DNA from 3 places in the Pseudarthrobacter sp. C1 genome. Region 1 is predicted to be linked to each of the others. Evidence: riboswitches for the same ligand, from Rfam matches in the RefSeq annotation. Region 1 holds a riboswitch; each other region holds the start of a gene.
What was found. A riboswitch is a leader RNA that binds a small molecule or an ion and turns the genes downstream of it on or off. The one in region 1 is predicted to bind cyclic di-AMP.

Region 1 (9,340 bases):
ATAACCCACGTCAAAGAAGGACGTGAAGAGAAGGTCGACATTGCCGGCGGGTACGGCAGCTTCCTCGAAGGCTTCCCGGAGCGCGCCTGTGACGGGCTCCTCGCCATGATGGAGCGCCCCTCCGGGCAGGCCCCACGTCCCCCCGTTGTGGCTCCAGACAGCCCGGTGCTGCAGCAGCACGCCTTTGTCCGGATCGTACGCCAGCACTCCGGCTGCACCGAACCGCCCCCAGTAGCGGCCGCGGTCCCCTTCGACCCAGGCGTCGCCCGGGTCCCGGGGACCGGTGCGGACGGGCGGGGCTGAGGACGCAGTGGAAACCGAAAAGTGATCCATCGTTCCAGTCTGACAGGTGCCGTGGACGGGGTGCACCTGCCGTGCCGGATGTCAGTCAGGCCTGGTTCGCGTGGCCGCGTTCGACGGCGAAATCACCGCCGGGGTACATGATGGTTTCGTGTCCGTCATCAAAGCGGACGAGGTAGGGCGGCGTCCCGCCCTGGCCCCGCACCTCCAGGATCACCCCGTGCCGGTCTGTGGCCCCAACGGTCCTTCCATGGACGATGATGCGGTCGCCTTGCGTTGCCTCCATGGCAATCACCTCCCAGCCCAAGAGTACGACTGCCTACCCGGCGGGGAAAGGGCGAAGGAGAAAGTGCGGAGGGAAATGGAGTGCATGGCGGCGAGGTGGGGAAAGAGCCGTGCCATGGCAGGATTTTGACCATGCCGCTGCATCTTGTGCTGGTTGCCGATACCCATGTCCCGAAGCGCGCCCGGGCGCTCCCCGCACAGCTGTGGTCCGCCGTCGAAAGCGCCGACATGGTGTTGCACGCCGGGGACTGGGTTGACGCGTCCCTCTTGGCGGAGTTTGAACAGCGGAGCCGCTCGCTGCTGGGCGTCTACGGAAACAATGACGGGCCGCAGCTGCGCCGACGGTTGCCGGAAGTTGCCACGGCCACGCTCGAGGGAGTCAACTTTGCGATGGTCCACGAAACCGGCCAGGCAAAGGGACGTGAGGCCGCTGCGAAGCGCTGTACCCGGAGGCGGACGTCCTGGTCTTCGGGCATAGCCACATCCCGTGGGACACCACCACCCCGCGCGGCCTGCGCCTGCTGAACCCGGGTTCACCCACCGACCGCCGCCGGCAGCCGGCCTGCACTTACATGACCGCCGTCGTGGACGCCGGCCGGCTGGCCGACGTCCGCTTGGTGGAGGTTTCCCGCGGCTGACGGGAGGCGGGAAGGGACGGGGTCGACAGGGGCCGCGTACTGCTTGCGCCGGAACAGTAGACGTGCTTGGCTTTTCAGTCCTGGTCCTGCTCCGCGAGCAGGGCGTCGGTGGCCTCGTCCGGCTGGCCGTCAAAGAACTGGGCAAGGACGGTCTTGAACACTGTTTCGCCGGGCGCGGCGCGGAGGAACAGGGTCATGGACGAGTGCAGCTTCCTGGCATCGATGCCGCCCAGGATTTCCTCGGCAGTGCGCCCGGCGTGGTTGGTGAACGCCAGGGCGCACTCCAGGAGCCGCGGGCCCAGGACCTCGTGGTCCAGGTACGCCCGGGCTTCGGCCAGCGAAGTGATGGCGTATTTCCGCGAGGTAGGGCTTTGCCCAAGGCCGGCGAGCTGCGGAAAGATGAACCACATCCAGTGGCCGGCCTTGTTGCCGAGCTGAAGCTCAGCCAAGGCCTGCCCGAAGGTCCCGCCCTCGCCTGCGCCGCTGTCCTGGGCTGACACGAAGCGTTTCAGGTCATAGGGATCGTTCATAGCTGTCTCCTTTGTGGGGGGCCTCAGTGCCGGACTGCTGCCCAATGCAGGCCGCAGCCCTGCGCAGCCGCGCGTCCGGGTCCTGGCTCCACCTGGCAAGGACCACACCTGCGCGCTGCCGGTCGCGTCCTGCCAGTCCAGCCAATAGCGGCAACACTACGTCGGACAGCAGGGGGTCCACCAACTCGGGGCTTTCCGCGGAACGAAGGAAGCCCTCGATCCGGGTCAGGTCGGAGTGCAGCAGGAGGCCGGCCCTTGACTGCAGGAGCACCACGGCGGCCAGGCGGCGCTCAAAAACCGGCCTGCTGCCAGGTTTCGGCTGGCCCCACAGCCCGGACGCCAGCTGGAGCACGGCATCGTGGTCCAGCTCCTTGAACTTCCGCAGGGCGTCCCGGACCGTTCCCCGGACGGCGCCCACCGAAGAGCCGTAGGAGGACAGCACCCCGCCCAGCCGGGACTCGACGTCGTCCGCCCGGTACCAGGCGCCTTCATTCTGCAGGGTGCGGTCGATGAACGCCGCGGCGGCCGCCACACAGTCGGTCCCGCCGTTCATCGGCCACGTCCCGCGGCTGCGTGCCTGATGCAGAACGGTGTCCACGGCCTGGCCTCCAGCCTTCCCTCCGCGATAGGTTCTCCACAAACCGAACAGATGCCGTACGTGCCGGCAGCGATCCGGGCCAGGGCGGCCTCCACCTGGTCAAGGCCGGCGGTGCTTTGCTGCAGCAGGGCAGCTGCCTGGGACAGCTCGAAGGCAATGGTGGAACCCTCAGGATCGTGTTCGTCGTCGACGTTCGAATCCTGGCGCGCAGAGTTTGCCGAGGCAATGTCGGCGCGGAGCGCCGGGAGCAGTGCCACCTTCCGCTTCCGCTCCTCCTCGAGGAGGACGCGGAATCTTTCGAAATCAGGCATGGGAAAAGCCTAGCGCGGTGTCAGTACCAATTCCTGGCCACGGAGTGGTTCCACGCCGAGCAGGGGGAACCGTACCGTTCGCGGATATAGCCAAGGCCCCACTCGATCTGCGTCCGGTAGTTGGTCAGCCAATCGCTGCCGGCGCTGGAATACTTGCCCGGCGGCAGCGCCTGCGGGATGCCGTAGGCACCGGAGTACGGGTTGGTGGCCGTTGTCAGCCAGTTCGATTCCTTGGTCCAAAGCCGGGCAAGGCAGAGGAACTGGTCCGATCCCCAGCCATAGGCCCCCAGCCTGCCCGAGGCGTAGCTTTTGGCACCGGCAGGATCGTTGACCGCACCCGCAGGAGCAGAGGGAATTACGACGGCGGGCGGGCTGGGCGGCGCGGCAGGCGCCGGAGCGGGGACAGGCGGAGCAGGATCCGGCGGCGCAGGGTTGCCGGCCGGAGGATTTTCAGGTGCCGGATCGGCAGGAGCCGGACGCACGGGGGCGGGAGCAGCAGATGGCTGCGCCTTTGCCGCCGCGGCGGCTGCGGCAGCCCGTCGTCGTGCCTCTTCCCCGGCCGCGGCCCTTTTCGCCTCCTGCGCTGCTTCATAAGCGGCCAGAGCCGCCTGTCCACGCCGGAATTCACCCTCAACCGCCGCCGTCGTGCCCTTCAGGGACGCCAACTGCTCGGTCAGCTCCCGGCTGCGCTGCTGTTCTTCCGTAAGCTGGCGTGCCATGGCTTCCTGGGCCGATCGGGCCGCCGCAAGCTTTTCCGCCGCCTCGTCGGACAGCCGTTCACGCTCGGCCCGGGCGGCTTTCTCCTGATCGGCCAGCGAAGCCGTAACTTTCCCCGCGGCGGCTGCCTTGTCCACAAGGCCCGCCGTTTTGCCGCCCACCAGATGCACCACGTTGAGCCCGTGGACATTGTTGTTCCCGATCGCATCAAGGGCCACGAAGAACCCCATGTTCGTACCGCCCGTTTTGTAGGACTGGGCGGCCAGGGCTCCGATGCCCTTCCTGTGGCGGATGAGTTCGGCTTTGGCGGTCCCGGCCTGTTCCGCCAGCGACTCCACTCGGGCAGTGGATGCTGCCAACGCGGCATCAGCCGCTGCAGACTCAGCGGCTGACGCCACCGCCGCGTTGCCCAAGGCCTCCGACTGCGCCTGCAGCCCGTCCAACAGGCCTGCGATCATACCGATCTCTTTTTCCGTGCCGGCCTCGGTCAGCTTGGCCCGCTCCACGTCCTCCCACGAGGGGTAGCCACCAGGCGGAACGCCCTCGGCCGCGCCGGCCGGAGTCAGCCAGACGCTGCCGGCGAGGGCGGCGGCCAGCAGTGTCCCGGGCAGGCGGTGCCGGGCATTTAGAACGGAACGGGACATAGTTCGGAAGCTTACCGGCTTCAACCTTCACTTCAAGGATGAGGGGCCTGCATCGTTATACAGCAGAGACAAGCCATCGACTTTCCACGGTGAAAGCCTGAGCGTGCGCGCAGTGCCCGCGACCCAGAGTCGGTTCGTTTGCATAAACCGAGAGGAGAACCTCGCATGTTACCCAAACGTGACAATCGGCGCCGGGGCGGGTTATGGTCTTAAGGTGTCCCTCCCAGACGGGACATTCCCCTCAGCTTGCCGAGCCCTGCCGCTGAACCGGGAACCATCGCTATCCAGCTGGCAGGGACGGGGGAACCAAGTTTCCACGGCCTCTCAAGAGGCCTTGGGGTTAAGTCGCTGGCGCCTCCGTTCCTTTCGGAGTTGCTCCCGGCCGGGTATCTCCAGCCCGAACCCGACAGCTCACCCCGCAGGCATGGGAGAGGCGATCAACTGTGTCAAAAATTTCCACCACCGCCCGTCACCGCGCAACTCCGGCCCGCTCCATCGTCCTCGAAGGACTGGCTGTTTCGGCCAAGTCGCAGGCCAGGACCCTGGGCCGTCCGGCACTCGCCGTGGCAGCCGCATCCGGCATTGCTTTCGGCGTCGGCGCCCCGGCGCACGCCGGCGTGACCGGTCCGGACACCACCGAGACCACTAACGTCCAGGCCTCCGCCGCAGCAGTTGCAGCCCCCGCTGCGGCAGCCGGCACCGTCCACACGGTGGTAACCGGCGACACGCTGGGCGCCATCTCGTCCGCCTACGGCGTGGCCCTGGGCGATGTCCTGGCAGCCAACGGGCTTTCAATCTCCGCGGTTATCTACCCCGGCGACCAGATCCAGATCCCGGGTGCAGGCTACGCCCCGGCAGCTCCGGCCGCCGCACCCGCCCCGGCACCCGTCCAGACCGCCGCTGCCACGGCACCGGCGAACACGGGGATGAACTTGTCCTACGCCTCTGCCAGCACCGGCACGGGCACCGGAGCAGCAATTCTCGCCTCGGCTTACAGCCAGGTGGGCGTCGGCCAGGACTGCACCGCGATGGTGGAGAACGCCCTGCGTTCCGTTGGCCTGAGCGTCGGCGACCTGGCTCCCACCCAGTTCTTCCAGTACGGCACTGTTGTGGGTTCCCCCGCTCCCGGTGACCTCGTGATCACGGCCGGCCACGTGGGCGTTTACGCCGGCGACGGCCAGGTTGTCAGCGGCGGCGTGAACGGTTACAGCACCGAAGTCCACTCCATCAGCTGGCTGAGCGGCGCTTCCTTCGTCCGCGTAGCGTAACCAACGGCGACGGGGCAGTCCGCTCGCAGCGGGGCAGTCCCACCCTGTGGAAGGGGCTGGAAGGGGCGGCAGCCGGGTTTACCGGCTGCCGCCCCTTCCACGTTCTTAAGGGTCCTTGGGGCTCCCTTGGCTCCGCTGGAATTACGGCTAGGTGCCGCAGAAGGTCCGGTATTTGCCGAAGTCCTCCGGCGGTCCTTCCGTGTAGCGTTCCAGCCCCGGACGCTCCTGGAACGGGGACCGGACAACCTCAAGGAGGCGGTTAAACGGGTCAAGATCGCCCTCGGTGGCAGCGGCCAGTGCTTCCTCCACCAGGTGGTTCCTGGGGATGTACGCGGGGTTCACGCTGTCCATGAGTTCGGCGTCGGGCTTCAGCGCGGCCCAGCGTCCGGCCCAGGCATCGAAAGTCCCCAGGTCCGGCACCATGCCGCGGGCAGGCCTGGAGTTGCCCCGGGCGGCCTGTCCAAGGTTCCGGAAGAATTGCGTGTAGTCAACGGGTCCGTCCTTCAGCAGGCCGATCACGCCATCCACAAGGTCCGAGGCTTCGTCACGTTCCGGGCCTGCCGCAGGGCCGGCAGGCACGCCGAGCTTGGCCTTCATGCCCTCGAACCAGGCATCACTGTACCGGCCGCGGAACGTGCCTAGGGCCTCCACCGCGGGGCCGACAGCCTGTTCCTGGTCTTCGTTGAAGAGCGGCAGCATGGCCTCAGCGAGCCGGGCCAGGTTCCACTCGGCTACCACGGGCTGGTTCGCGTAGGCATAGCGGCCGCCTACATCGATGGAGCTATACACGGCGGCGGGATCAAACGCGTCCATGAATGCGCAGGGCCCGTAGTCGATGGTTTCCCCGGAGATGGTCATGTTGTCCGTGTTCATGACCCCGTGCACGAAGCCCACCAGCATCCACTTGGCCACGAGCTCCGCCTGGGCGGCGACCACTGCTTCAAACAGCGCCAGGTAGGGCTGTTCGGACCGGGCTGCAGCCGGATAGTGCCTGCTGATGGCGTGGTCCGCCAGCCGGCGCAGCAGGTCCATGTTCTCCGTGGCCCGGGCGTATTGGAAGCTGCCCACGCGGAGGTGGCTGCTGGCCACACGGGCCAGGACGGCGCCCGGCAGCATCGTGTCCCGGCGCACCGGCCGCCCGGTGGCTACGACGGCCAGGGCCCGCGTGGTGGGAATGTTCAGGGCGTGCATGGCCTCGCTCACAAGGTACTCCCGCAGCATCGGGCCGATGACGGCCCGGCCGTCGCCCGCGCGGGCGAAAGGTGTACGGCCGGAACCCTTCAGGTGCACATCCCGCAAGCGCCCGCCGTCGGCAACTATTTCGCCCAGCAGCAGCGCGCGGCCGTCGCCGAGCAGCGGTGAGTAGCCACCGAACTGGTGCCCGGCGTACGCCTGGGCTACGGGGGTCGCACCCGGGGGGAGGTAGTTGCCCAGCAGGAGGCGCACGCCTTCCGGCGTCCGCAGGTAGTCGGGTGCCAGCCCCAGCTCGGTCGCCAGCGCGTCGTTAAGGACCAAGAGTTCAGGCTCCGGCGCTTCCTCCGCCTGCCACGGAACGGCCAGCTCCGCCAGTTCACGGGCAAAGCGGCCCTCGAAGACGACAGTTGATTCTGCTGCAGCAGTCATGGGTTAACCCTATCGCCGTCGCTTGTCCGGCCGTTGATGAGCTCATCGGTGACCTCCCCGGCTCGAGGAATGGCATGGCCTGGCAGAGCGGTCCGTTCAGGTGCAGTGGACCGTTCCGGTGCCGTGACGCCATGCCCCGGCCAGCGGCGCCGCCGGGGCATGGGGACGCGTTGCAGGTCCTGCGCGGCGATGACGTCAGTATCCGCCGCACGGGCCCTGGCCTGGACCGCGAGCGGCGCGGCGTCCTCGCCGTACCGTGAGGAGAAGTGCGTCAGCACGAGGGTTCGGGCGGCTGCCCCCGCTGCCAGTTCCCCTGCCTGCCCGGCGGTGAGGTGACGGTACTGGCGCGCCAGCCCGCCGTCGTCATCGCTGAAGGTGGACTCCGCAACGAGGAGGTCGACGCCGTCGGCCAGCTCCTCGGCGCCCTCGCAGGGCGCCGTGTCCATTACGAAAGCGAAGCGCTGGCCGGGCCGCGGAATGCTGACATCATCGAGGCGGACGCCCGCAAGGCTGCCTTCATGCTGCAGGCGCCCGATCGCGGGGCCCGATATTCCTGCCGCGGCAAGGCGTTCAGGCAGCAGCGTGCGGCCGTCCGGTTCCACCAGCCGGTAGCCGTAGGTCTCAATGCGGTGCTTCAGCGGCCGGACGTCAAGGCCTTCGGCCACCGTCCCGCTTCCGCCGTGGGGGCGAAGCCTGAGGTCGATTCCCGGTGAACTGACAGACACGAGGGCGCGCACCACGTCTTCCCCGGATAACGGGTAGTGAAGATGGATAGGGTGCGCCACCCCGTCCAGGGCCATCCGCGACAACACCCCCGGCAGACCAAAACAATGGTCTCCGTGGACGTGGGTGAGGCAAATGCGGGTTATCTGGCTCGCCGGGATCCCCGCGTGGATCATTTGGCGCTGCGTGCCCTCGCCCGGGTCAAAGAGGAAACCTTCCCCGTCCCAGCGGAGCAGGTAGCCGTTGTGGTTCCTGGTCCGGGTGGGGACCTGGGAGGCCGTACCGAGGATGGTGAGGTCGCGCATGGCGGTGGGTGCCAAAAAGCAGGCTCCGGAGGAGTCCGGGACCTGCTTTTGTGGTTGCCGGGTCGGCTTAGCGCCGCCGGAGCATTCCCATGATTTTGCCGGTCACGCCACCGGTCCGGGCTCCTGCGGGGCCCGTCGTGCCAGGTGCCCGGCCCGTGGCATTCAGTCCGGTCCGGCGCGTTGTTCCGGCGGTCCCGGTCCTGCCGGAGAATCGTCCAGCGGCATTCCTGATCATGCTTCCCAAGTTCATGTGAAACTCCTTCAGTATTGATCCTGCCAACCGATATTCATCAGCCTGCTTATGATTTTAGCGTAGTTCGGCTGCAACTAGGGGAAGCAGCAGAAGTTCCCCCTGCATTTGGCCCGATAAGCGCAGGAGCCCCGATCCGTTCTGCTGGCTGGCCGACGTCCGGTAAGGGACACCATTGCCGAACATTTCACCGGAAGCGTCCAGGTCCGTTCCGACGGCTCACGGCCTGAGCCGGCGGACGAAGGGCGCCTTGCCCAACGGTGCCCGCTCCAGCTGGTCCACCACGGACACAGAGACCGGGGTTCGCGCGACGCCGGCTGCTGCGAGGGCTTCGGCCACCGAAGCCTGGATGCCTGCTGTTGTGCTTCCCGCCGTCAGTCCTGCAACGAGGACCCGCAGTCCCGTGGGTTCCTGGACCACCTGCCAGCCGGCGGCGGCTGCCTGGTCCAGGACGTGGTGGAACACGATGGGGTGGACGCTGACAAGGCCTGCCCTGCCTGGCAGCTCAAGCACGTCCTCCAACCTGCCTTCGATATCCTCCATGCGGATGAACGAGCGGCCACAGGGGCATCCGCGCTGCCCCAACGTCACGCTGTCCGACAGCTCATAGCGAATCAGCGGCAAAGTCCGCGAGAACAGGACGGTGACCAAAAGCTTCGCGCCCGTTGACCCGGGCGGTACCGGGACGCCCTCCTTGTCCACTGGTTCGACAATGAGCAGGTCCTCGTAGACATGCCGGTTCCGGTAGACGCACGGTGAAGCGATGCCGGCCGTCTCAGTGGCGGCGTAGACATCGAACGGTGCACTCCCCCAGGCCCTTTCCAATTCCCGGGCAGCGGGCGGGGTGAGCACCTCCGAGGCCGACATCACTGCCTGCGGCGAAATTTTCAGGCGCCCGGCCAGCTGTTCGGCCGCCAGGGGCAAAAGCGCGGAAGCGTAACCCACCAGGACCCGGGGCTGGAACCCGTTCAGCGCCGCCACTGTTTCATGCATGGGTGCGGTCACGTCCAGCCGGAGCGTGGGGACAAGCCCCGAACGCAGCGAAGCGCCAACCACGGCGGACTGGTGGGTGGGGACGCGCGAGCTTACCAGCGCCATTTTAAGCGGCCGGCCGAGGCCGGCCGCTATTCCAGCCCAGTCATTAGCGC
Region 2 (9,340 bases), on a different contig from region 1:
GGGTGCCCTGTGGGGGAGATGCCCGCGTACCGGTTCAGGGCCAAGGCCCGGGGGTGGCGGGAACGGCACCATCCGGAGAGCCTGGCGAAGCGGCACGCCAAGTCCCTGGCGGATAGACGCGTGGAGTACTGGCCGGATAACGACGCGATGGCCTGGGTGGCCGCCTACCTGCCCGCGGACCAGGCGTCCGCGATCTGGAACCGGCTGACCGCCATTTCCCGGGGGATGCAGGGCCCGGACGAGGCCCGCACCCTGACCCAGCTCAGGGCCGACAATCTCGCCGAGGCGCTCCTGGGCGGCGGGAACATCTCCCGGGTTACCGGGCACAGCGAGGCAACCAGTGCCGGGCACGGTGAGACGGGAAGTTCCGGCGGCGCGGAGGTGGCAGGTCCCGGCCCGTCGTCGTCGATTCGGCCACAGGTGCTGGTCACCGTGCCCGTGTTTTCCCTGATGGGCTTGACGGACGAGCCGGCGGTGCTGGACGGGGCCGGCCCCATCCCCGCCTCGATGGCACGGGACCTCGTCGCCGACGGGGCGGATTCGTTCTACCGGGTGCTGGTGGACCCGCGGGACGGCGCGCCCCTGGAAATCGGCCGCACCAGCTACCGGGTGACCAAAGCCATGCGGAACTGGCTCAGGCTGCGCGACGGAAAATGCCCCTTCCCCGGCTGCAGCAACCCCTCCCTCGACAACGAAGCCGACCACCTCCTCGCCTGGCACAACGGCGGCACCACAGGAGTCTCGAACCTCGGACAGCCCTGCCCGAAACACCACAAACTCCGCCACACCAGCGGCTGGAAACCCACCCCCGCCACCACAACCGCACCACCCGGCTGGACCTCACCCGGCTGGACCTCACCCACCGGCCGCCACTACACAAGCGAACACCAGGACTGGGAACCACCCCACTGGCCGGAACGGGCTGTGCCGGCAGGGCTCCGCGCGCTTGATGACAGTGCGGAGATGTGGCCACCGCCCAACGACCTTTCGGGGGTGTCGCCGCCCAACAACCTTTCGGGGGTGTCGCTGCCTGATGACTTGTCTGATGCTTGGCCTCCAGCGGCCGGCCGGTCGCTCCAGGACCTGTATCCAAAGGAGGAGTTCCCCGAGGACACTTTTCCTGACTGGTTCGTGCCTGGGTACCAGCAGCCCAAGGACCCGCTGCCCGAAGATGTTTGGTGGGAGATGGCCTGCCAGGCAAGCGCTGGCGTCACGTAACGAAGCCCTCTCCGCAATCGTGATGGTGAGGCCTGCCCGGACTGTGCCTCCCGACGGGGAGGAAGCGACGGGGAGGATGCGACGGGACAAGGGGACTGCCGCCGGCCAGCTTTCCCGCGCGCACGTTGACGGCTAGATTCATCAGCAAGATGACTAATCAATCCAGTCCAGCGCATCAATCCAGTCGCACGCACGCAACCGCCTACTGGACCACAGCCAGGGAACATGGCGAGCTCCGGCCCGAGGAGCTGCCTGCCCGCGGGTCGGACGAGGCCCTGGTCCGCGCCCTGTACTCCGGGATCAGCAAAGGCACGGAAATGGTGGTCCATGCAGGCGCTGTTCCGCCCCGGGTTGCCGAGGAGATGAGGGCACCCCACCAGGAGGGACACTTCCCCGGGCCGGTGAAGTTCGGGTACCTCTCCGTCGGGGTTGTCGAGGAGGGTCCGGAGGGCTGGGCGGGGCAGCGCGTCTTCTGCCTTAACCCCCACCAGGACCGCTACGTGGTGCCGGTCAGCTCACTGACGAAGATCCCTGATGACGTGCCCTCCCGCCGGGCAGTGCTCACCGGCACGGTGGAAACCGCCGTGAACGCATTGTGGGAGGCGGGTCCGCGGCTGGGAGACCGGATTGCGGTGGTGGGAGCCGGGCTGGTGGGCGGCATGGTTGCCACCCTGCTGAGAACCTTCCCGCTGCAGCGCTTGCAGCTGGTGGACCTGGATCCGGGCCGGAAGCACCTGGCGGACTCCCTGGGCGTGGACTTCGCCCGCCCGGATGACGCCCTGGCCGACTGCGACATCGTTTTCCACTGCTCTGCATCCCAGGAAGGCCTGGAGCGGAGCCTGCAGCTCGTGGGCGACGAGGGGGACGTCATCGAGATGTCCTGGTACGCCAACCGCGAGGTAACCCTGCCGCTGGGGGAGGACTTCCATGCCCGGCGGCTGTCCATCCGGGCCAGCCAGGTGGGTGTGGTGGCGCGTGCGCGCCGCCACCGCAGGACCAGCGCCGACCGCCTGGACCTCGCCGTCTCGCTGCTGAAGGACCCCGTCTTCGATGCTTTCCTCACCGGTACCTCGCGGTTCGCCGAGTTGCCCGGCACGGTGCAGGACCTCGCCCACGGGAAGCTTGAAGCCCTGTGCCACGTCATCGAATACCCCACCGACGAAGGCGGCGGGAACAAGGACCGCGGGAACAAAGACCGCGGGAACAAAGACCCCGAGAACAAAGACCCGCACCAGACCCGAGAAGACCAGAGGTAGTCCCATGTTCAGCCTGACCGTCCGCCGCCACTTCATGATCGCCCACAGCCTGCCCCGTGAGGCGTTCGGGCCGGCCCAGGCCCTGCACGGGGCGACTTTTGTCGCCGAGGTGTCCTTCCGCCGTCGGACCCTCAACAAGGACGCGATCGTGCTGGACATCGGCGCCGCCGGCACCATCATCGAGGAGGTCCTGGCAGGCCTGAACTACCGCAACCTGGACGAGCATCCGGATTTTGCGGGCAAACTCAGCACCACTGAGGCGCTCGCGGAATACATTGCCCATTCAGTTGCGGAAAAGCTGCAGAATGACGACGACGGCGGCCGTCTTGAGGGCATCGACGTCACCCTGCGGGAGAACCCGGATGCCTGGGCCACCTACTCGCTGGATCTCCCGGCAGCGGACTCTCCAGCAGCCTGATCCCGTGCCCCGCATCCGCCTGCTGGTACCTGGCAACATCCATCACCATTCCGGCGGGAACGTCTACAACGCGCGGCTGGTGCAGGGCTTGGAGGCCTTGGGGACAGAGGTCGAGGTGATCGCAGTGGACGGCTCCTGGCCGGAAGCCAATGCCCACGCTCGGCGCCGGCTGGGCAGCCTGCTTGGCGCCTGGGAACCGGACGCAGGACTGCAGGGCACCGTGATCCTCGTGGATGGGTTGATCGCCATGGGCGCGCCGGATGAGCTGGAATTCGCGGCCAAAGCCGGCCGGGAAACCTGGGTGCTGGTCCACATGCCTGCCCCCGCCCGCTACGGACTTGAGGTAAGGTCCCTGCGTGCGGCCACCGGGGTGCTGTGCACCAGCACCTGGGCCAGGAATGTCCTGGCGGCACGCCATGGCCTACATGGGTTGAAGGTCGCCCTTCCCGGCACCGACCCGGCTCCGCTGGCCCCGGGATCCACGCCGCCCCATATCGTTACCGTGGCCGCGCTCCTGCCCAACAAGGACCAGTTGCTTGTGGTTGGAGCACTGGGCTTGCTGCAGGACCTCGACTGGACGGCAGCCCTTGTGGGTTCGGACCGGGCAGACGCGGAATACACCGGCAAGGTTCGCGCTGCCGTTCAGGCGAACGGCCTGGGCGGACGGATCCGGCTCACCGGCGAGCTGACGGGACAGGCGCTCGAAAACGCATGGCTGCGGGCAGACCTCAGCCTGCTGGTCTCCCGCGCTGAGGCCTTCGGCATGGTGGTCACCGAGTCGCTCGCCCGCGGTATCCCGGTGATCGTGCGCGAGGGGACGGGCGCCGTCGAGGCCTTGCGCCTGGGCGCACCGGGTACGGACGACGACGGCGGCCCGCTTCCCGGGGCGAAGGTCGCCTTCCCTGCCGATGACGACCCCGCCAACCCGGCCCTGCTGGCCCAGGTCCTCCGCAGCTGGCTGGAGGACACCGCAACCAGGGCTTCCTGGCGCGAAAGGGCGGTTCAGGCGAGGAGCACGCTGCCGGGTTGGGACCGGACAGCGGCCGTGGTGCTGGACGCCATCAGAAGTTAGAGCCGGTGCCCGGCGAAGAAATCACGCAGCAGCCCGGCACACTCCGCCTCGCGCACCCCGGGATAAACCTCAACCCAATGATTCAGGCGGCGCTCGCGGAGCACGTCGAACACGGATCCTGCCGCCCCCGCTTTTTCATCCCAAGCCCCGAAGACCACCCGCGGAATCCGGGCCAGGACAATGGCGCCGGCGCACATGGCGCAGGGCTCCAGGGTCACCACCAGCGTGCAGTCGGCGAGCCGCCAGCCGTCCCCGCTGCCGCCGTCGAGCACTGAAAGCTGGCGCAACCGTTCTGCCGCCTCCCGGATGGCAACCATCTCGGCGTGGGCGGTGGGATCACCAAGCTCCTCCCGCTGGTTCCGGCCGGAACCCAGCACGGCGCCGTCGGGCCCTATGACCACCGCACCAATCGGCACATCCTCCGTAGCAAGGGCGCGGCGGGCCTCGGCCAGGGCAAGGCCCATCCACGCGTCGTGTTTTTTATCTGCGGAGACCATGGCTCAATGATAGTTTCGTGGGATAACCCGAGCCCGTGACGCCCCAGACGCCGGGAGGCACAGTGAGCACCGTCCGAGACCGCATGGACAAGTGGATCAAGCCCTATGCCGCCTTGTGGCTGACCCTGATCATCGGCGGAACACTGGTGGTCACCTTGGCCCTGCTCGGTGCGGAGGTATACGCGAATGTAGTGGACGAGGAGGGGCTGGCCAGCCTGGATATTCCCGCGCTGGAATACTCCCAGTCGCTGCGGAATCCCGAGGTGGACGCCTTCGCCACCGGCTTTACCAACGTGGGCGGGGGGATCGGCATGCCCATTCTCGCCAGCATCCTCACCGCGTGGCTGACATTACTGAGCAGGACGTGGCGGCCCATCGTCCTGGTGGGCGGCGCTGCCCTCGTTTCCACAACTGCCACCACCCTCGGCAAGCGACTGGTCGGCAGGACCCGTCCGGACCATTCGGAGGCGGTGCCGCCCTATGAGACCACACCGTCCTTCCCGAGCGGACACACGCTGAACACAACTGTGGTGATAGGCGTCCTGGTCTATCTGATGTGCCTCCAGTTCCAAATCCTGTGGGCTAGGATCGCCGCGATAACGGCCGGAGCCATCTTCATCATCGCCATGGGCCTGAGCAGGGTTTTCCTGGGACACCATTGGTTGACCGATGTGATGGCCGGCTGGTTCCTTGGCCTTGCGTGGGTGTCCATGGTGATCCTCGCCCACCGGCTGTTCCACCTGATACGCCGCCGCGAGCACGCGGGCCCTGCGCCCACGTTTGAACACCCCGTCCTCCGCGAGGACCACACCGGGGAGCCGGAGGCCAGCGGCGAAGTGCCGGGGAGGGGGCCGGCGGCCGGGTGATAGTTTTGACCAATGCGCACTCTCGTTGTGGACCACCCGCTGGTCGCCCATAAGCTCACTGTCCTCCGCGACAAAAACACTCCGTCCCCGGTCTTCCGGCAGCTGACGGAGGAGCTGGTGACGCTCCTCGCCTACGAGGCAACGCGCGAGGTCCGCACCGAGCCCGTCACCATCGAAACGCCCGTCAGCACCACCGTGGGCACGGCGTTCACCAAGCCCACCCCGCTGGTGGTGCCCATCCTGCGCGCGGGCCTTGGAATGCTCGAGGGCATGACCAAGCTCGTCCCCACCGCTGAAGTGGGCTTCCTCGGCATGGCCCGTGACGAGGAAACCCTGGACATCATCACGTACGCCGAGCGCCTGCCTGAGGACCTTACCGACCGGCAGATCTTCGTCCTGGACCCCATGCTGGCCACCGGCGGGACGCTGCGCGAAGCCATCAAGTTCCTGTTCAAGCGCGGCGCCTCTGATGTCACCTGCATCTGCCTGCTTGCTGCTCCGGAAGGACTGGCGAAGCTGGAGGAAGAACTCTCCGGCGCCAACGTCACCATCGTGCTGGCCTCCATCGACGAAAGGCTCAACGAGAAGTCCTACATCGTTCCTGGCCTCGGCGACGCAGGCGACCGGCTGTACGGCATCGCAGGCTAAGGACATCGCAGGCTAAAGCCAGGCCTTTCCTGTTCCCGGCCGCAGGGCTAGCCTGTGCGGATGGACTGGAAACTGGAACTGGTGTTTGTCCCTGTGTCCGACGTGGACCGGGCCAAGGATTTCTACGTCAACAAGGTGGGGTTCAATGCCGATTTCGATCAGCGGCCCACGGACTCCATCCGCTTTGTCCAGCTGACTCCTCCCGGCTCGGCCTGCTCCATCTGCATCGGGGAAGGGCTCACGGACGCGCCTCCGGGTACCGGCTCGAACCTCCAGCTCGTGGTCAGCGACATCCAGGCTGCCTACGAGCACCTGAAGGGCAACGGGGTGGACGTGAGCGAAGTGGACGTGCAGGACTGGGGCCATTTTGTGTACTTCGCGGATCCGGACGGGAACCGGTGGGCCGTCCAGTACATCCCCGGCCGGGACGCGGGGGAGCAGCAGAAGTAGGTTACTGCATCCCGCCTAGTACCAGTTGTTCGACAAGTGGAAGTTCAGTGCACCACACGGCGACTGGTAGCGCTCCTGGATGTAGTTCAGGCCCCAGTTAATCTGCGTGCGGTAGTTGGTGAGGTAGTCGGCTCCGGCGCTGGCCATCTTCTCAGCCGGCAGGGACTGGACGATGCCGTAGGCGCCGCTGCTCGGGTTGGTGGCCGTGGTGGTCCAGTCCGATTCCTTGGTCCAGAGGGTCTGCAGGCACTGCATCTGGTCCGGAGCCCAGCCATAGGAAGCCAGCTGGCCTGCGGCGTACGCCTGGGCGCCTGCGGGATCATTAACCGCGACGACGGGTGCGGGCTCGGGTGCCGGGGCCGGAGCGGGTTCCGGCGCAGGAGCCGGTGCGGGCTCGGCAACGGGAGCAGGTTCGGCTGCCTGCGGGACAACGTTGATCTGCTCGGCTGCGGGCTCAGGCGCAGGGTTGGCCCGGATTTCGCTCTGCTCCATGCTCAGCTTGGAATGGGACTCCGAAGCCTGCGCCCCGGTGGCTGCCACGCGGGCACCCGTGTCGGTGGCCTGGCCCGCAGCGCCAACTCCAACAAGTAGGGCGCAGGATGCTGCCAGCAGCCCGGCGCGCCGGCCGACGGAGGGGAATTTGCCTGCTGCACGCGTGGAGCGTGCATCCGTGCCTGAATTCGGGCGTGGTTTTACAAGGAACTTGGACATAATAGATCGCCTCTCACACCTGCGGAGTTAGCTGTCGGGTTCGGATGAGGGCATCCGGCCGCACGGAAAAAACACGTGCAGGCTTAACCCCAAGGGCAGTCAGTGCCCGGGACGGTGGGTCCCCCGCCTCTGCCGTTGTTCAAGAGGAATCCGGGAAGTGGCAGAGCTTGGCGTCAACCCGGGATATGCGGCCCGAACGGGGACCGCACCCATTCGACGGTACAGGAGTTCAGCGCATAAGTCACATTTTGGTAACGGAGGTCACGATGACGGCGCGCCGCCTTGTGCCATTCCCCGCATGAGGGGTATCCGCAGGGCGAACTGCGTGCGGCCGGGTTGCGACGTCACCGTTACCCGTCCGCCGTGGGCCTCAACAATGGACTCGACGATGGACAAGCCCAAACCGCTGGTTCCTTCAGCGGCGGACGCGCCGGGCGCGCTGGTCCCCGCACGTGCCGCGTCTGCGCGGGCAAACCGGGCGAAGACCTGGTCCACGAACTCCGGCGGTATGCCGCCGCCGTCGTCCGTTACGGTCACCACTGCGGCGCCCTCCGGCGTTTTCTCCACCCCCGTTACCACCGTGGTTCCCGGAGGGGTGTGCTTGCGGGCGTTGGAGAGCAGGTTCATCAGCACCTGCCGCAGCTGGGACGGATCCCCGTTCACCACCACCGGCTCGTCGGGGAGCTCCAGCCGCCAGGTGTGCCCTGGCGCCATGACCTTCTCATCGCTGACGCCTTCCACCACCAGCTGGGTCAGGTCCACCTCGGCAAGCTTCAGCGGCTGGCCCTCGTCGAGCCGCGCGAGCAGCAGGAGATCCTCCACCAAAGCGGTCATCCGTTCCGACTGGCTTTGCACCCGTGCCAGCGACTTCTCCCCGTCCGGAGTGAAGTTTTCCGTCATTCTCATCAGTTCGGTGTAGCCGCGGATGGCGGTCAGCGGCGTGCGCAGCTCATGGGAGGCGTCAGCCACGAACTGCCGGACCTTGGTCTCGCTCTTCTGCCGCGCCTGCAGCGCATTCGCAACGTTGTCCAGCATGAGGTTCAGCGCGTGCCCCACGCTGCCCACCTCAGTTCCAGGGTTGGAGTTCGACGGCGGGACGCGAACGGCGAGTGCCACCTCGCCGGCGTCCAGGGGCAGCTGCGAAACCCGGGTGGCCACCTCGGAGAGCTGTTCAAGGGGCTTCATGGTGCGGCGGATCAGGACCGTGCCCACCAGCCCGATCAGGAGCAACCCGCCCAGCGAGACGAACACGAAGGTCCACACCAGGGACGTCAGCGTGCTCTCCTTGGCGGCCAGGGGGAGCCCTGTGACCAGGACGTCGCCGAAACTGGTCTTGACCGCAATCAGCCGGTAGTCACCGTTTGAGAGCGTGCGGTCAACGGGCCGGGCATCGGTGGCCAGTGCGAGCAGGACCTGCTTGTCCTCGGAGGACAGCGCAGAGCGCGTAGTGTCCGGGGCCAGGAAGCCGGCGCTGTTGACCTGGCCGTTGAGGATGCGGGCGTTCAGTGTTCCCACGCTTTGTCCGCGGGAATCCAGGGGGTCCCTGCCGTTGAAGCCGCCGGAGGGAGGCCGGCCGGGATCGTTGGAGCGGGCTGCGGCCTGGCTCAGTTGCTCGTCCAGCTGGCGGGTGAGGAAGGAGTCCATCGAGGCGTAGCTGGCTACGCCCACCGCACCGCAGATGGCGATCAACAGCGCCATGGCCAGCAGGATAAGGCGTGTGCGCAAGTGCCAGGTGGCGGGTTTGAGCCAGCTCCGGGGCTGCGGCTCCGCGGTGTGCACGGAGGTCATGGCGCGCCTACTCCGCCGGCTTGATGACGTACCCGGCGCCCCGCACGGTGTGGATCATGGGCGGGTGCACGGCGTCCACTTTCTTGCGCAGGTAGGAGATGTAGAGTTCCACGATGTTTGCCTGCCCGCCGAAGTCGTAGTTCCACACCCGGTCCAGGATCTGGGCCTTGCTGATGACGCGCTTTGGGTTCTCCATGAGGTAGCGCAGCAGCTCGAACTGGGTGGCCGTCAGCTGGAGCTCCTCGCCCGCGCGGGTCACCTCCCGGGTGTCGACGTTGAGCACAAGGTCTCCCACTACCAGTTCCGCAGTGTCCATGGCGGCAACTCCGGAGCGCTGGACCAGCCGGTGCAGCCGCAGCAGGACTTCCTCCATGCTGAAGGGTTTGGTCACATAGTCGTCGCCGCCGGCAGCGAGG
Region 3 (9,340 bases), on a different contig from region 1:
ACCGAGTTCGCTGCTGCGAGCGGAATCGGCCAGAAGGCCGGAATCGCACTCGCAGCCACAGGCCTGGTGCTGACCGTGACGGTGCCGGCCACCAGCCCCGTGATGGCCACCGACGCTCCCGGTGTTACTCCGATGGCAGCCTCAGCCGTCACGCCGCAGCCGCAGATCTCAGCCGAGGCCGGTGCCCAGATCGATTTCAGCCGTTCCGCCGTGGTCACCCAGGCGGATCCGGACGGCAAGCTCAAGCAGCTTCTCAGTGCCCAGTCCGCCGGCTCGGTGTCACGTGCTGCCTCGGCAGGAAGCCTCGGCGCTCCACTGGCCACGCTGACCACAGCGTCCCCCTTCGGCTACCGCGTCAGCCCGATCACCGGTGGCTCAGGCGACTTCCACCGCGGCCAGGACTATGTGGCCCAGTGCGGTACGTCGGTCTTCGCTGCCGCCACCGGTACCGTGACCTTCGTGGGCTGGCACCAGTTCGGCGGCGGAAACCGCGTTGTGGTGGACCACGGCAACGGCCTGGAAACCACGTACAACCACCTCTCCTCCTTCAGCGTGAGGGAGGGGCAGACCGTCTCGCGCGGGGACGTAATTGCCCTTAGCGGGACCACGGGCGCCTCCACGGGCTGCCACCTCCACTTCGAGGTGCAGGTCAACGGCGAAGTGGTCGATCCGACTGGCTGGCTGTAGTCAAGTGACGGTGAACTATCAGATGATCGTGACTTGCCGTGACCTGAATGTGACATTCACTCAAAACTGCTGTACCGTCTAACTCGCGTCAACTTTTCCGAAGTTGACGCTCTTGTGCGGATTGCCTAACTCTGCCACCGCTCAAGGTCCGTTCGCATTTCATCGTCTGGCAGGGGCGGGGGAACCAATTTTGGTCTTGGCTTTGGCTAAGACCTTGGGGTTAAGTCGCAAAACTTCCTTGGAAGCAGCGCGGCCGGGTGACTCCCATCCGAATCCGACAGCTCACCTCGCAGGCATTGGGAGAGGCTACCTTCGTGTCTTCACGCAATAATTCTGCGCGCCACCGTGCGCAAACGGTTCGTACCAACCCCTTGGACACTATGTCCAAGGCTGTTAGTGCCAATGCCGGGACAGTAGGTCGCCAGGCTGCCGTTATCGCCGCAGCTTCCGGTCTTATCCTCAGCATGGGCCTGCCCGCCAACGCAGCGGACACCACCGCTGGTGTTTCCGCTTCCACCGAGTCCGGCTCCGCGCAGGCTGCCCTGGCAGTCACCGCAGCCCCCACGGCCACCGTGTCGTTCGAGCGGCCCGTGGTCAAGACCACTGCCGCCCCGAAGCCGGAGCGGGTGCGCCCACAGTCCACCGCCACGGAAACGGGCGCAGCGTCGAGTTCGGAGTCTGCAGCGGACAAGCTGGCCAAGACTGTCTCTTCCGCTTCCACCTCAGGCATTGCTGCCATCGCCTACACGGGCATTGGCAGCCCCTACGTCTGGGGCGGCACCAGCCCGGTCACCGGATGGGACTGCTCCGGCTTCACCCAGTGGGTTTACGCCCAGGCCGGCATCAGCATCCCCCGCGTCAACGCCTGGACTGCCATGACCCCCACCTCCACCCCGCAGCCCGGCGACCTGGTCATGCAGAACGGCGGAGCGCACGTCGGCATCTACGTCGGCAACGGCATGATGGTCAGCGCGCTCAACCCCTCCCAGGGCACGCTGCTCCACGCCGTAGCCGCCACCGGCACCTCTTCGTTCTTCACCATCAGCAAATAGTTCTTGGACCCTCGGGTCCAAGAACTATTTCTTTGCTCCACCACGCTTTCCGCTAACACCACATCCCCGTTCGGGGCGTGCCGGCGTACCCCCAAGATGCCGGCGCGTCCACATCCCTTGGTGCCCACAACGGCCTGAGGAAAACGAAAGAGAGAACTGATGACTACTCGTGCTACCGCACGGCATCGCGCCGAGGTCACCAAAACCAGCTCAATCGCCATCATCGCCAAGGCTGTCGGCGAGAACGCCGGCGGCGTAGGCCGCCAGGCCGCTGTCATCGCCGCCGCTTCCGGCCTGGTACTGACCAGCGGCATCGCGGCGAACGCTGCCGACTCCAACGTCCAGCGCGACTCCGCTCCGGCTTCCACCCTGGAAGTTGAATCCGCCGTCGAAGCCCCCATCTCCGCGGCCTCCACGATCAACATCACCTTCGAAAAGCCCGCCGTCACCACCACGCCGGCCCCGGTTATCGAAGAACCCGCACCTGTCGAGGTCCAGGAGGCCGAGCCGGCCCCCGTCGCCCAGCCTGCTGCTCCCAAGGTCACGGCCAAGGTTTCCACGGCCTCGGCCCCGGCCGCCGCTCCCACTGCTTCCGCCAGCGGCAAGGGTGCAGCCATCCTGTCGGCTGCATACGCCCAGCTGGGTGTTATGCAGGACTGCACCATGCTGGTCACGAACTCCCTGGCAGCAGTGGGGATCAACTTCCACGACTGGCCTGCAGGCTACCTCTCCCTGGGTCGCACCGTCAGCGCTGCCGAGGCGCAGCCCGGCGACCTGATCTACTACGCCGACGGCGGTGCCGGCATGGCACACATTGCTGTCTACGCAGGCAACGGCCAGGCCGTCCACGGTGGCTACAACGGAAACCAGACGGTGGTCTTCAGCGCCAACGTCGGCTCCGGCCCCGTGTTCATCCGAGTGAACTGACCCGCCAGTTCCGGCGGTCCGACCAGGACTCAAAAGAACCCTTGCCCTCACGGCAAGGGTTCTTGCCTTTTAACTGCCGGCTGCTCCAGCCGTTCAGTATGCGCCGCCTGACTGGATCGACACGACCGTTCAGGGAAAGGGCGATTAGCCGATCGCGCGCTTCTATGTTTACTCTTGTGGTGTCGATCCATAGCCCGGACATGCCGAGGGCAGCCGGCCCTCGTGCCCCTGGACGGGTGCGGCCGTGAAGAGGTACGTGCATGCGCACTCTCGTTCTGAATGCTGGGTATGAGCCCCTGGCGGTGATCACTTTCCGCCGGGCGCTGGTGCTTGTGCTCACGGGCAAGGCCAGCGTGGTTGCCGAAGGCGATGATCCCGTGGTGGGACCGCAGGAAATCCTGGGCCGTCCCTCGGTGATTCTCCTGAACCGTTACATCCGGCCGAGGTACAACCAGGCCACTGCTGTCAGCCGCCGCGGAGTGCTCAGGCGCGACGGCCACAGATGCGCGTACTGCGGTAAAGCGGCCCACACCATCGACCACGTCCACCCCAAGTCCCGGGGCGGCGAGGACTCCTGGGAGAACCTGGTGGCGGCCTGCCTGCGCTGCAACAACGTCAAGGGCGACCATACGCCGGCGGAAATGGGCTGGAAACTGCGTTTCGTCCCGGAGCCACCGCATGGAACCATCTGGCAGATCAAGGAACTTGAGAAGCCCACTCCAGCCTGGGATCCGTTCCTTCTGCCGGAGCGGGCCGCCTGACCGGAACCTTCGGCACGCCCGCAGCGCCGCCGATGGCTAGGCTGGGGGCATGGAACAGAAGCGGCTGGACTTCAATGCAGTGATCCTGGCCGGCGGCCGGTCTTCCCGGTTGGGCGGGGTGCCGAAACAGGGCTTGGTTTTCCATCATGACACCCTCCTCCAGCGCGCCCTGGCCGCTGCAGCGGATGCTGCGCGGACGGCGGTGGTGGGCCCGGACGCCGGACATTCTGTCCCCGGGGTGCTTTTCTGCCGGGAAGAGCCGGAGTTCGCGGGGCCGGCAGCTGCCATCTCCGCCGGACTTGACGCCTTGGCCCGGGACGGACACGAGGCGGAGTTCACTTTGGTGCTGGCGTGTGACATGCCGCTGGTCCGGGACGCAGTGGAGGCACTGGTGGCGGCCATGGTTTCGACGAACGCAGACGGCGCCATGGCACGCGCGGAAGACGGCCGGCTCCAGCCTCTGGCCGGTTTTTACCGCACGGCTGCGTTAAAAACCTCGGCGGCGCAGCTCTCGTCCCGTGGCGCCCTTATTAACGGCTCCGTGCGCTCCCTCCTTGCTAGTCTGGAGGTGCAGCCTGTCACCGTCCCTGCAGGTTCCACGGCAGACGTGGACACCTGGGATGATGCCGCCGCACTAGGGATTGCCGCCGGCAACCAGGACAAAGGCCAGGACCGGCGCAGCCGCAGTTAAATAGGGAGGCACGTTCGTGAAAAGCCAGGATGAAACGCTGGAGGAGTGGTGCAGGTCCCTCCTCCAGGCCTATGAACTGGAGGACGTCCAGGTGGACGTCAACGCCATCCTTGCCTTGGCCGGTGTGGCCGCCCACTCGGTGGTCCGTCCGGCCGCGCCCCTGACGACGTTTATTGCCGGGTATGCCGCCGGCCTGGCGTCCGGCTCGGGCCGGGCACCCAATGCTGCTTCCATGGAGTCCGCCCTGGCCGTGGCCCGTTCCCTGGCTGCCGACTACGATGCTGAAGCCGCCGGGGCTCCCGGCGAATGACGAAGGAGTCCCAGCAAGCAGCGGATGCTCCCGGGGGCGGGCAGCCGAGGCACCTCGACCATACGTGGGAAGAAGCCCGGCAGGCAGCTTTCGACGCCGGCACTCCAATCCCCGCCGGCCCTGTTCCCCTGGAGCTGGCCCTCGGACGCAGGCTGGACCAGGACATTGTGGCCCTGCAGGTGATGCCCCACTATGCGTCATCGGCGATGGACGGCTGGGCCGTTAATGGCACGGGGCCGTGGATCCTGGTGGATGCAGGTTTGCCGCTGGCTCCGCACCAGGCCAGTCCCATTGCCACGGGGGGACTCATACCGCCCGGGGCGAAGGCGGTGCTGCGCAGCGAAAGCGCCCGCCTGGACAAAGACGAAGACGGGCTGCCCGTCCTGGTGACCGGCGGCACTGCCCGCCCTGGCGAGCCCCGTGCAGGCCAGCATGTCAGGAAAGCAGGGGAGGAGGCCTCGGAAGGGGACATCCTGGTCAAGGCCGGCGTGGTGCTGAACCCTGCGCACCTGGCCCTCGCAGCCCTGGCCGGTTATGACGAACTTGTGGTCCAGGGAAAGCCCCTGGTCCGGCTGCTGCTGACCGGTTCTGAAGTGGTTGGGAGCGGCCTGCCGGTTCCGGGGCAGGTGCGTGACACCTTCGGCCCGCAGCTACCGGCCGTGGTGGGCATGCTGGGCGGGCTGCCGGGCGGACAGCAACGGATCGGCGATTCGTACGCTGAATGGCTGGCGGCACTGGAGGACGTGGTCCCCGGGGTGCCGGGCGCGCCGGACCTGCCGGCCGACGTCGTCATCACCACAGGCGGGACCGGAAAATCCGGCACCGACCACCTTCGCCGGGCCGTGCGGGAGCTGGGCGGGCGGCTGATCATTGACGGCGTGGCCATGCGTCCCGGACACCCGGCCGTCCTGGCCGAACTTCCGGACGGGCGGTTCGTGCTTGGACTGCCGGGTAACCCCCTTGCAGCCATGATGGCACTTTCCACGGTGGGGGCCCCGCTGCTCGCGGCGCTGGGACACCGCACGCTGCCGGCCGTGCAGGAGGTTCCCTGCGGAACCACCCTCGACCCCGAACCCGGGCGCACACGCCTGGTCCCGTTCCGCCTGCTTTACGGCATGGCCTCTCCCGCCCAGCACACCGGCCCGGGCATGATGCGCGGGCTGGCTTCAGCGGACGGCGTTCTGGTTGTGCCTCCCCACGGGGTGCAGCTGGGAGAGCTGGTGCCCGCCTTTGCCCTTCCGTGGGGGCCGCCCATCCCGGCGCCGCCCGAGCCCGCCGCCAAGACGAAGGCGCGCACTGCCGGACGGACGGGCAAGCCGGCCGCCAAACCGGCGCCGGCCGGCCCCGTAGACTGGAGCGCACTCCTTGGCTGAGGCCTGCCAACGTGCTGCAGCCACGCTGGCATCGCCCCAAGGCAGTTGCGATGATGGACACATGGACAGGAACGGTGGGATATGGGACGCGTGACCCAGCGCCGCAAGGTGCACAAGTATGTGCTGGACGGTTCCCCGAACGCCCTCGAGTTTCCGGTCCGGTACCGGGAGGACGTCCTGGCGGTGGAAGAGCCGCTGGAAATCCGGCTGGGAAGCCTGTCCTACTCGGTAACCATGCGCACGCCGGGGGATGACTTCGACCTCGTGGCCGGGTTCCTCGTGTCAGAGGGCGTCATCTGGGAGTCCGGGCAGCTCGTTTCGCTGCGCTTTTGCGCCGGGGAAGACGAAAACGGGGTGCAGACCTTCAACGTGGTGGAGGCCCAGTTGCGGCCCGACGTGGAGCTTCCTTCCATCGGCCGGCACGTCTACACCTCCAGTTCATGCGGCATCTGCGGGACCGACTCCATAGAATCCGTCCGGAAATCCTCGCACTTCAACCCCGCCGGGGATCCGCTGAGCGTCTCCGCGGAGGTGCTTGCCTCGCTTCCGGGCATCCTCCGGGAGTCCCAGCGCCTCTTCGATGACACCGGCGGCGTCCATGCTGCCGGGCTCTTCAAGATAGGGGACGACGGCGGCCCCCAGCTTCTGTGCCTTCGGGAGGATGTGGGGCGGCACAATGCGGTGGACAAGGTTGTGGGGTGGGCCCTGAGGGAAGGTTTGCTGCCGCTTCGCGGCACCGTGCTCCAAGTCTCCGGCCGGGCATCCTTCGAGCTGGTCCAAAAGGCTGCGCTCGCCGGAATCCCCGTCCTCGCTGCGGTCAGTGCGCCGTCGAGCCTTGCCGTCGAACTCGCCGAGGCCAGCGGAGTGACCCTCGCCGGCTTCAGCAGGGGAACCAGCCTTAACATCTATGCCGGTGACGGAAGGATACGGCGGCCGGTGGCCGCGGCGCCGCCGTCGTAAGCTTCGGCCGCCGTCGTAAGCTTGACTTGCGCGCAGGTCAGCGTCCGGGATGCGTTTTCCGAAAGGGTTGGTAAACGGGCTACCAGCGGGTAGATTTATCCATCGAATGGACAGCATGGTCCAGTCCCAACCGCTGAAGAGGGCCCACATTGCATGACGACCGCCGGATAACGGAAGTCCGCCTCCAAAGGTTCGTGCGTGAACGGATTAGCCCGGCGGTCTACGGCCGGAGCCTTCCCCTTACCCTGAGCAGCTGGGATGCGCCCGATGAGCCAGTCCCCGCGCTGGAGGCAATGCGGCAGGACTTCCAGCCCCAGGAACACGGGGCTCCCTGGGGGAAGCCTTGGGGGACCAAATGGCTCCGGCTCCAGGGCGAAGTCCCCGAATCGTGGGGCACCGGGCCGGACACCACTGTTGAAGTGCTCGTGGACCTCGGTTTCACCACCGAAATTCCCGGCTTCCAGTGCGAAGGCCTGGCCTGGCGTCCGGACGGCACCACCATCAAGGCTGTCTCGCCCAGGAACCAGTACATACCGCTGAAGCTGCTGGGTGGCGGCATGGCGGTGGACTTCTACGTGGAAGCCGCCGCGAACCCGGACGTCGCGCAGGGCTGGACCTTCGCCCCCATGCCGTACGGTGACAAGTCCACGGCCGGGACGGCGCCGCAGTACCGGCTGGGGAACATCGCCATTGCGGAACTGAACCAGGCGGTCTGGGAACTCCAGCAGGATATCCGGACCCTTTCCGGCCTGATGGCGGAACTGCCCCTGGAACTGCCGCGGCGGCATGAGATCCTCCGCGCCCTTGAACGCATGATGGACGTCATGGACCCGGACGATGTTCCTGGCACCGCCGCAGCGGGACGTGAAGCACTTGCCGAAGTACTGGCCCGGCCGGCCTATGCCTCAGCCCACCAGCTGGTGGCCACCGGCCACGCGCACATCGACTCCGCCTGGCTCTGGCCGGTGCGCGAGACGGTCCGCAAGTGTGCACGGACCTTCTCCAACGTGGTGTCCCTGATGGATGAAAATCCGGACTTTGTGTTCTCCTGCTCCTCGGCGCAGCAGCTGGCCTGGATCAAGGAGCTCTACCCTGAACTGTTCAGCCGTATCCGCGAGAAGGTCCGCTCTGGCCAGTTTGTCCCCGTGGGCGGAATGTGGGTCGAGTCGGACACCAATATGCCCGGCGGTGAGGCCATGGCACGCCAGTTCGTGGAGGGCAAGGGCTTCTTCATGGCGGAATTCGGCGTTGAGTGCCACGAAGCCTGGCTGCCTGATTCATTTGGCTATTCTGCTGCGCTGCCGCAGATCGTCAAGTCTGCCGGCAGCCGCTGGTTCCTGACCCAGAAGATCTCCTGGAACCAAACCAACAAGTTTCCCCACCACACCTTCAACTGGGAGGGCATTGACGGCACCAGGCTCTTCACCCACTTCCCGCCGGTAGACACCTACAACTCGGAGCTGACCGGCCGCGAACTGGCACACGCGGAACGCAACTACCGGGACCATGGGCGCGGCACCGTGTCCCTGGTGCCGTTCGGCTACGGCGACGGCGGTGGCGGACCAACGCGGGAAATGCTGGCGGCAGCGTCGCGCGCCGCCAACCTGGAAGGCTCGCCCAAGGTCCGGATCGGCTCGGCCGAGAGCTTTTTCACGCAGGCGGAGGAAGACTACCCCGTCCTGCCTGTCTGGGTTGGCGAGATGTACCTCGAACTGCACCGCGGAACCTACACCAGCCAGGCCAGGACAAAGAAGGGCAACAGGCGCAGTGAGCACCTGCTGCGGGAGGCCGAACTGTGGTGCACCACGGCCGCGGTCCGTGCCAGCGGCGGATACGCCTACCCGGCCGCTGAGCTCAAGCGGCTGTGGCAGCTGGTGCTGCTGCAGCAGTTCCATGACATCCTTCCGGGCAGCGCCATTGCCTGGGTGCACCAGGATGCCGAGCGCAACTACCAGGCAATCGGTGAAGCCCTTGAAGCAATCATCAGCCAAGCTGCCGCCGCCACGCTGGGCAAGGGCGAGCGGACCTTCCTGCTGAACGCAGCGCCGCATGCCAGGGCCGGCGTTCCCGCCCTGGCTGCGGGCGAACCTGCCGCGCCGGCCGGAGAGGTCCATGCCAAGGCCCATGACGGCGGCTACATCCTGGACAACGGCGTCATCCGCGCGGTGCTGGACGGTAGCGGGCTTCTCACGTCATTGGTGGATCATGCCACCGGCCGCGAAGCCATTGCGCCGGGCCAGCGCGGCAACCTCCTCGAACTGCACCGGGACACGCCCAACGAATGGGACGCCTGGGACATCGACGGGTTCTACCGGCGCAACGTCACGCCGCTGACCCAGGCGGCATCCGTGCGGTTGAGCCGGGAAGGGGCAGAGGCTGTCGTCACGGTGGAGCGGCTTGCCGGCGCGTCCCCCGTTACGCAGCACATCAGCCTTGCGGCCGGCAGCCCGTCCCTTTCCATCACCACATCCGTGGACTGGCAGGAACGCGAAAAGCTGCTCAAGCTCGGGTTCGCCCTGGATGTCCGGGCGGAGAGGTCTGCGGCGGAGACGCAGTTCGGCCACGTCTTCCGGCCCACG

Region 2: linked by a shared signal. The riboswitch ahead of U7114_RS17520 (hypothetical protein) and the one ahead of U7114_RS08400 (LysM peptidoglycan-binding domain-containing protein) in region 1 are both predicted to bind cyclic di-AMP.
Region 3: linked by a shared signal. The riboswitch ahead of U7114_RS02400 (C40 family peptidase) and the one ahead of U7114_RS08400 (LysM peptidoglycan-binding domain-containing protein) in region 1 are both predicted to bind cyclic di-AMP.

The regions. Positions count from the first base shown of each region.
Region 1 is NZ_JAYESK010000004.1:160,349-169,688, reverse strand. It holds gene U7114_RS08435 (NUDIX domain-containing protein) at 1-333, opposite strand, end outside; gene U7114_RS08430 (DUF1918 domain-containing protein) at 389-586, opposite strand; partial or broken gene U7114_RS08425 (metallophosphoesterase family protein) at 718-1,223, shown strand; gene U7114_RS08420 (DUF1810 domain-containing protein) at 1,298-1,753, opposite strand; gene U7114_RS08415 (DNA alkylation repair protein) at 1,737-2,306, opposite strand; gene U7114_RS08410 (TraR/DksA family transcriptional regulator) at 2,303-2,662, opposite strand; gene U7114_RS08405 (lytic transglycosylase domain-containing protein) at 2,683-4,023, opposite strand; cyclic di-AMP (ydaO/yuaA leader) riboswitch at 4,263-4,463, shown strand; gene U7114_RS08400 (LysM peptidoglycan-binding domain-containing protein) at 4,467-5,291, shown strand; gene U7114_RS08395 (protein adenylyltransferase SelO) at 5,439-6,914, opposite strand; gene U7114_RS08390 (ribonuclease Z) at 6,911-7,942, opposite strand; gene U7114_RS08385 (hypothetical protein) at 8,010-8,192, opposite strand; gene U7114_RS08380 (phenylacetate--CoA ligase family protein) at 8,412-9,340, opposite strand, start outside.
Region 2 is NZ_JAYESK010000013.1:3,807-13,146, forward strand. It holds gene U7114_RS17480 (HNH endonuclease signature motif containing protein) at 1-1,218, shown strand, start outside; gene U7114_RS17485 (zinc-binding alcohol dehydrogenase) at 1,368-2,474, shown strand; gene U7114_RS17490 (6-carboxytetrahydropterin synthase) at 2,479-2,892, shown strand; gene U7114_RS17495 (glycosyltransferase family 4 protein) at 2,897-3,964, shown strand; gene U7114_RS17500 (nucleoside deaminase) at 3,961-4,461, opposite strand; gene U7114_RS17505 (phosphatase PAP2 family protein) at 4,545-5,327, shown strand; gene upp (uracil phosphoribosyltransferase) at 5,340-5,975, shown strand; gene U7114_RS17515 (glyoxalase superfamily protein) at 6,036-6,425, shown strand; gene U7114_RS17520 (hypothetical protein) at 6,441-7,136, opposite strand; cyclic di-AMP (ydaO/yuaA leader) riboswitch at 7,142-7,302, opposite strand; gene U7114_RS17525 (HAMP domain-containing sensor histidine kinase) at 7,398-8,924, opposite strand; gene U7114_RS17530 (response regulator transcription factor) at 8,932-9,340, opposite strand, start outside.
Region 3 is NZ_JAYESK010000001.1:540,813-550,152, reverse strand. It holds gene U7114_RS02405 (M23 family metallopeptidase) at 1-687, shown strand, start outside; cyclic di-AMP (ydaO/yuaA leader) riboswitch at 800-997, shown strand; gene U7114_RS02400 (C40 family peptidase) at 1,068-1,739, shown strand; gene U7114_RS02395 (NlpC/P60 family protein) at 1,899-2,666, shown strand; gene U7114_RS02390 (HNH endonuclease) at 2,927-3,427, shown strand; gene mobA (molybdenum cofactor guanylyltransferase) at 3,477-4,118, shown strand; gene U7114_RS02380 (DUF6457 domain-containing protein) at 4,135-4,428, shown strand; gene U7114_RS02375 (molybdopterin molybdotransferase MoeA) at 4,425-5,801, shown strand; gene fdhD (formate dehydrogenase accessory sulfurtransferase FdhD) at 5,883-6,761, shown strand; gene U7114_RS02365 (alpha-mannosidase) at 6,911-9,340, shown strand, end outside.